2 regions of the Rhizobium sp. 007 genome follow, and region 2 is predicted to be linked to the other one. Evidence: predicted binding sites of a transcription regulator. Region 2 holds the regulator's gene; the other holds the start of a gene.
The links. The regulator LexA, encoded in region 2, represses DNA repair genes until DNA is damaged. The targets are predictions, from matches to a motif close to TGTTCNNNNTGTGTTCNG.
Positions count from the first base shown of each region.

Region 1 (3,405 bases), 1.4 Mb from region 2:
GTTGATGATGTCGATACGGCTGATCATATCGCTAAGTGCCTCGCCGGTACTGCTGACGATGCCGACGCCCTCATTCACCTGCATGGAACTTTCCGAGATCAGATTCTTGATCTCCTTGGCTGCATCGGCAGTGCGCTGCGCGAGCTGGCGCACTTCCTGTGCGACGACTGCAAAGCCCTTGCCCGCCTCGCCGGCACGCGCGGCCTCGACGCCCGCGTTAAGTGCCAGAAGGTTCGTCTGGAAGGCGATTTCGTCAATGACGCCGATGATCTTGGCTATCTCGGCGGACGACTTCTCGATACCCGCCATGGCCGACACCGCGCTTGTCACGAGTTCACCTGAATTCTTCGCCTTCTCCTGCGTCTCGCGCACCGCACCGGATGCCTTCTCGGCATTTGCTGCGGTCTGGCCAACGCTGACGGAGAGCTGCTGGAGCGCAGCAGAGCTCTCCTCAATGCCGGCCGCCTGTTGCGCCGTGCGCATCGCCAGATCGTCGGTCGCCTTGGAAATTTCGTCGGTGCCGCTTAAAATTTCGCCGGAACTGCTGCGCACCGATGCGAACGAGGCGCGAAGGGCCGCCACGGCGCGGTTATAGTCCTCCGCCATGTGGCGGAAATTGCCCGGCAGGTCCGCCGGCAGCGTTGCTTCGAGATCGCCCTTTGAAAGAGCTTCCAATCCGCGACGCAGATGCTCGAGTGCAATCGCCTGATCCGCTTCCGCCTTGGCACGCTCCTCTTCATGCTTGCGCCGCTTCTCTTCCAGCGCATCGAGATAGACAGAAATTGAATAGTCCATGTCGAGCATACTGGCCTTGATGACCGAGGCGAGCTTCTCGGCAAGCGCCTTGCCCTTTTGATGGCCGAAACGTGACGGCCACTGCTTTTCCATGATGCCTTTGACAAGTTCTGCCATGACGATCGCATAACCGCCGATATACCAGCGCGGTTCAAGGCCAATGCGGGCATGCGCCCTGCCGACGGCGGTGACGCCGTTCACGTAGCTCTCGTCGAAATTGCCGCCGGCAAGGTTCGCCCAGTGATCCTCCTGGCGTTTCTTGGCGTGGCCGACATGCGTCTTGTCGGAAAAGAAGCCGGCCACAGCGGGCGTCCTGGCGATCTTGCCATAAAACTTGTCCAGCGCGCCGCCGATCAGTTCGCCGATGACCGGGCGCAGTTCGCGTATCGTCTTTCTCGCCTCGCTGTCGAGTTCGATGAAATCAAGGCGCTGCTTGAGTGCGTTTTCGAATTGCTGAGCGGTCATACTGTATTTCTGTCCTGGCGCATGGTGCGATAGAGGTCTCTTCGGAAACGACAATTCGAAAATATAGTTGAGTATTCGTTAAATTCGGGCGGCGATCTTCAGGCGCTTCGTGCCGTAGTGCGGCGGCACTTTGCCCACGAAATCGCGCTGTGGATTTGTTCACGTTTTGATCTAGCCATCGCCGGCGGGTTTGTTATTGTGCGCGAATGAACAATGTTACCGAATCGCTGACAATTTCGATCGCCGGGCTCAGCCCGACCATCCTCGCGCTTGCCGGGGGCGCTGTCGCTGTCGTTGTCGTGGTGCTCGTGTTCCTGCTGGTCAGGAACAGCAACCTGCGGCGCGAACAGGATGAGGAGGCAGCGATCCGGGCCGCGGAAGCCGATGCCCGGATGGCCGAGCTCCTGAAGATTCAGGCCGAGATGCAGGGACGCATTTCGATCATGGCTGAGGTCTTCGGAACGCGTCAGGCCGAACTCAACCAGGCGATCGGTCAGCGCCTCGATGGCATGTCGCAGCGTGTCAGCACGACGATCAGCGAACAGACGAAATCGACGCATGAGAACCTTCAGCGCCTGCAGGAGCGGCTCGCTGTCATCGATGCAGCGCAGAACAATATCCAGACGCTGGCGAAGGATGTCGTCGGGCTTCAGGCTATCCTCTCCAACAAGCAAACGCGCGGCGCCTTCGGCCAGTCGCGTATGGAGACCATCGTCGCCGACGGTCTGCCGATGGGCGCCTATGCTTTCCAGCAAACGCTTTCCAACGGCTCGCGGCCGGACTGCACCGTGCGCATGCCGAACGGTGCACCGCCGCTCGTCATCGATGCCAAGTTTCCTCTCGAAGCCTGGAATGCCATTCGCGACGCGGGCACGCCGGACGCAACCAAGCTTGCCTCGCAGCAATTCCGCCGCGATATGGAAATCCATGTCCGCGATATATCGGAGAAGTATCTTATCCAGGGTGAGACGCAGGATACGGCTTTTCTCTTCGTTCCTTCGGAATCGATCTTCGCTGAAATTCATGAGAATTTCGAGCCGGTCGTCCACAAAGCGCATCGTTCCCGAATCGTCATTGTTTCGCCTTCGCTGCTGATGCTGTCGATCCAGGTCATCCAGGCCGTTTTGAAGGATCAGCGCATGCAGGCGCAGGCGCACGTCATCCAGGGCGAGGTAGCGATCCTGATGGATGATCTCGGGCGGCTCGATGAACGCGTGCGCAAACTGCAGACGCATTTTTCCCAGGCACAGCGGGATGTTGATCAGATCATCACGTCCACTGACAAACTCTCCAAACGCGGCGCAAAAATCGAAGCGCTGGAATTCGAGGGCGCAGAAGCGCTCAAGGAGGAACGTGAAAGCGGACCTCCGGCGAAGTCGGTCGAAAGCCGCACCGGCCTTCTCAAACTCAGGGTGGTTGACGAAGAGTGAGCCCATCGGGCAGTGTCCGTCGCCATAAGAAGCATGACAGGACACCCTTTATGATCACCGTTTTCGGCTCTATCAACATGGACCTCATCGCCACGACCGATCGCCTGCCAAAGCCTGGCGAAACGGTGGCCGGCAACGGTTTTGCAACGGCGGCGGGCGGCAAGGGAGCCAACCAGGCATTAGCCGCGCGACGCGCCGGCTGCGTGGTCCATATGGTGGGCGCAGTCGGCAAGGATGAATTCGCTGCACCGGCGCTGACGCTTCTCGATCAGGCGGGCATCCACCTTGCAGGCGTCAAGCATGTCGATGGACCCACCGGTACGGCGCTGATCCTTGTTGGTGGAGACGGCGAGAACATGATCGCCGTCGTGCCGGGCGCAAACGGGACCATCGCGGCCGAGGATGCCGATGCGGCGATCGGCTCCATGAGCAAGGGCGATACCCTGATGCTGCAGTTCGAGGTGCCCGCCCCGGCAGTCGAGCGCGCGCTGACCGCAGCCAAGGTCAAGGGCGTCACGACCGTCCTCAACCTCGCCCCGCTCATTGCGGACGCCCCGCGGCTTGGACGTCTCGCCGATATCGTCATTGCCAACGAGACGGAGTTCGAGCTGCTTGCTGGCCAGGACAACATGAACCCGGCTGATCGCGAAACGGCGTTGAGACGCCTGCATGGAGAGACTGGGCAGACGTTGATCGTGACGCTCGGCGCCGACGG
Region 1 is NZ_CP064187.1:58,176-61,580, reverse strand. It holds gene ISN39_RS00290 (globin-coupled sensor protein) at 1-1,260, opposite strand, end outside; gene ISN39_RS00285 (DNA recombination protein RmuC) at 1,467-2,690, shown strand; gene ISN39_RS00280 (ribokinase) at 2,741-3,405, shown strand, end outside.
Region 1: the regulator LexA is predicted to act here: its motif matches at 1,417-1,434, upstream of ISN39_RS00285 (DNA recombination protein RmuC).

Region 2 (3,405 bases):
TCGTAGTTCTTGTAGACACGGTGACCGAAGCCCATGAGGCGGAACGGGTCATTCTTGTCCTTGGCGCGGGCGATATATTCCGGAATGCGCTCGACCGAGCCGATTTCCGAAAGCATGTTGAGCGCCGCCTCGTTGGCACCGCCATGAGCCGGGCCCCAAAGGCAGGCAATGCCGGCCGCGATGCATGCGAACGGGTTGGCGCCCGAAGAGCCGGCGAGGCGAACCGTCGAGGTCGAGGCGTTCTGCTCGTGATCGGCGTGCAGGATGAAGATACGGTCCATGGCGCGCGAGAGGACCGGGTTCACGACATATTCTTCGCACGGTACCGCGAAGCACATGCGCAGGAAGTTCGAGGCGTAGTCGAGATCGTTCTTCGGATAAACGAACGGCTGGCCGATATAGTACTTGTAGGCCATGGCCGCGATAGTCGGCATCTTGGCTATCATGCGCAGGCTTGCGACCATGCGCTGATGCGGATCGGTGATGTCTGTCGAGTCGTGGTAGAAGGCAGACAGAGCGCCGACACAGCCGCACATGACGGCCATCGGATGGGCGTCGCGGCGGAAGCCGGTGAAGAAGCGAGACATCTGCTCGTGCACCATGGTGTGATGCGTGACGCGGTAGTCGAAATCCTTCTTCTGGGCAGCCGTCGGCAATTCGCCGTAAAGCAGCAGATAGCAGACTTCCAGGAAGTCGCCATGTTCGGCAAGCTGTTCGATCGGGTAGCCGCGATGCAGCAGAATGCCTTCATCGCCGTCGATATAGGTGATCTTCGATTCACAGGAAGCGGTCGAGGTGAAACCAGGATCGTACGTGAAGGAACCGGTGTTTTTATAGAGTGCACCAATATCGATGACATCCGGACCGATCGTTCCGCTTTTCACGGAAAGATTGGCGGTTTTGTCGCCGATTTTGATTGTTGCGCTTTGATCCGTCATGCTGATCCTCCAAACTGGCGGCGGCGCCATAAAAGCGCCATAGGGTTAAGCGTCCTCTCCGATAGCTATATGATCACGGCGCCAATGCCAAGTTACCGTGGCGCCATTTTGTGCATCGCAGTATCAACTTTTAGACACTCCTGCGATGCCGGAGGCGCATAGCGGAAGCCAATGATTTAATTCGGCTTTTGCAATCCAATTTTTTGGACTTTTTTCAATCGATTATTGTTGCTGAAACGCCCTCAGGGCTGCATTCTGGTTGTATTCATAGGGTGTCAGCGGGCTGGGTGCATGCCGGAGTTGAAAACGGCCGAGCTGCGCATTTCCGCTTCAGCAGATGTCGCGGACAAGCAGTGTGCGCGCTTCCCGGCTTGCGCTTTTGGAATGCGGGAAGAAGCCTTTGGCAAAAGCAGAGCTCTCGCCCGTCAATAGCCACCGTTCAGTCCCGTAGCCACCGATCAGTCATTGTGGCTGCATACCCAAGGCTTTCGGCCTGCAAATGGCAAGCTAAGGAGCCGCTCAGGGCACACGCCTGCGCTTTGCGACGGTTTTTTCGGGCTTGGGGCGGCGATCTGGTTTGCGTCCGGCACGAACGTTGCGCTCAGCGCTTTGGCTTTGACCGATCGCAGCCGTGAGGGCGCTGCGACCCGCGAAAGACGGAGGGAAAGCGAAATTTTCACCGGAGCAGCAGGAAGAGGCAAGAAATGCGATGCGGAACGGTGCCACGCCCGGCTTGCGATGCCGCGGACATCGTCGTCACGCTGGCAAGGCTGCGGTTCGGCGCCTGCCGATGCGGCGCAGTGCATTTCGCGAATGAAACCTTGCGGAAAACCGGCGCCGTACCGTGCTTTGGACAACCGCCTTCGAGAAACTCGATCGCCCCTAGAGCCGCCACGCCTATGAGTGGCGCGCCGTCGCCTTTGCCGGCGACGCGCTGCCGGTCAATGGTAGCGGCGGATAAGGCCGACGAGCTTACCCTGAACCTTTACGCGATCCGGTCCAAAGATGCGCGTCTCGTAGGCGGGGTTCGCCGCTTCCAGCGCGATGGACGCACCCTTGCGTCGGAACCGCTTCAGCGTCGCTTCCTCGTCATCGACCAGTGCCACGACAATGTCGCCGGGATTGGCGGTGTTGGTGTTGCGGATGATGACCGTGTCGCCATCGAAGATGCCAGCATCGATCATCGAATCGCCCTTGACCTCAAGCGCGTAGTGTTCGCCGGAGCCGAGCATATCGGCCGGAACGTTGATGTCGTGCGTGTTGTTCTGGATCGCCGAGATCGGCACGCCTGCCGCAATACGGCCCATGACGGGAACCGAAATGGAGCTGGTATTGTCTTCGTTCGCCGGCTTCGGCGCGGCGGCAGCAGGCTGCGGCTTGCCGAGGCTGCCCTCGATGACGCTCGGCGAAAAGCCGCGGCGGGGCTGGATGCTCGGGCTGTAGGCTTCCGGCAGCTTGATCACTTCAAGCGCGCGGGCGCGATTCGGTAGGCGACGAATGAAACCGCGCTCTTCCAAAGCGGTAATCAGCCGGTGGATGCCGGATTTGGACGCGAGATCCAGCGCATCCTTCATTTCGTCGAACGATGGCGGAACGCCGGATTCCTTCATACGCTCATGAATGAAGAGGAGAAGCTCCTGTTGTTTGCGTGTCAGCATCGAAGTTTAACCCCAAATTCGTGAAACAAAGCCAGAACGGACACTATATGTTCCATATGTGTTCCGCAAGTACCTAAATTTTCGTAAAACTTCGTCTCAACTGCGTTCATTTTTGGAAACTTTTGTTTGCCGGATCAGCGCTTTCAGCTTGCATTGACCACATAGCGGCACACATCTTCAGCACATTAAATGGAGACCTGACGCCATGCTGCATCCGTTGGATCATCTTGTTCTACCGGTCACCAACATCGATCTCGCGCGGGAGCGGCTGGGACGATTGGGGTTCACGGTTGCCGCCGAGGGCCGTCATCCTTTCGGCACGGTGAATGCTTGCGTTTTTTTCGCCGACAAGACCTATCTCGAGCCGCTTGGTGTCGCGAGCGCGAAAGAATGTGAAGAATCAGTGCGGCACGGAAACGTCTTTGTGGCGCGCGACCAGGCCTTTCGTTTCCGGTGCGGCAATGACGGATTCTCTGCGGCCGCATTCAGCACGGAGGACGCGGACGCCGACCATGCTCATTTCGTTCGTGCGAGAAAGAGCGGCGGCGCCATGTTGGAGTTTTCGCGCCTGATCAAGATGCCGGACGGGTCGCAATCGACAGGCACTTTCAAGCTTGCCTTTGCCGCCGATCTTCGGGTGCCGGATTTCTTCCTCTTTGACTGCCAGCGCATCAACGCCTTTCCGGCCGATCGGAGCGCGCTGGAAAAGCATGCGAACGGTGCAACCGGTATCTCGGAGATGGTGCTAAGCGCGCCCGAGCCTGAAGCCTTCGGCTCGTTCCTTCAGTTGGCCGTGTCTACGACGGAAA
Region 2 is NZ_CP064187.1:1,499,444-1,502,848, forward strand. It holds gene gltA (citrate synthase) at 1-938, opposite strand, end outside; gene lexA (transcriptional repressor LexA) at 1,880-2,596, opposite strand; gene ISN39_RS07610 (VOC family protein) at 2,802-3,405, shown strand, end outside.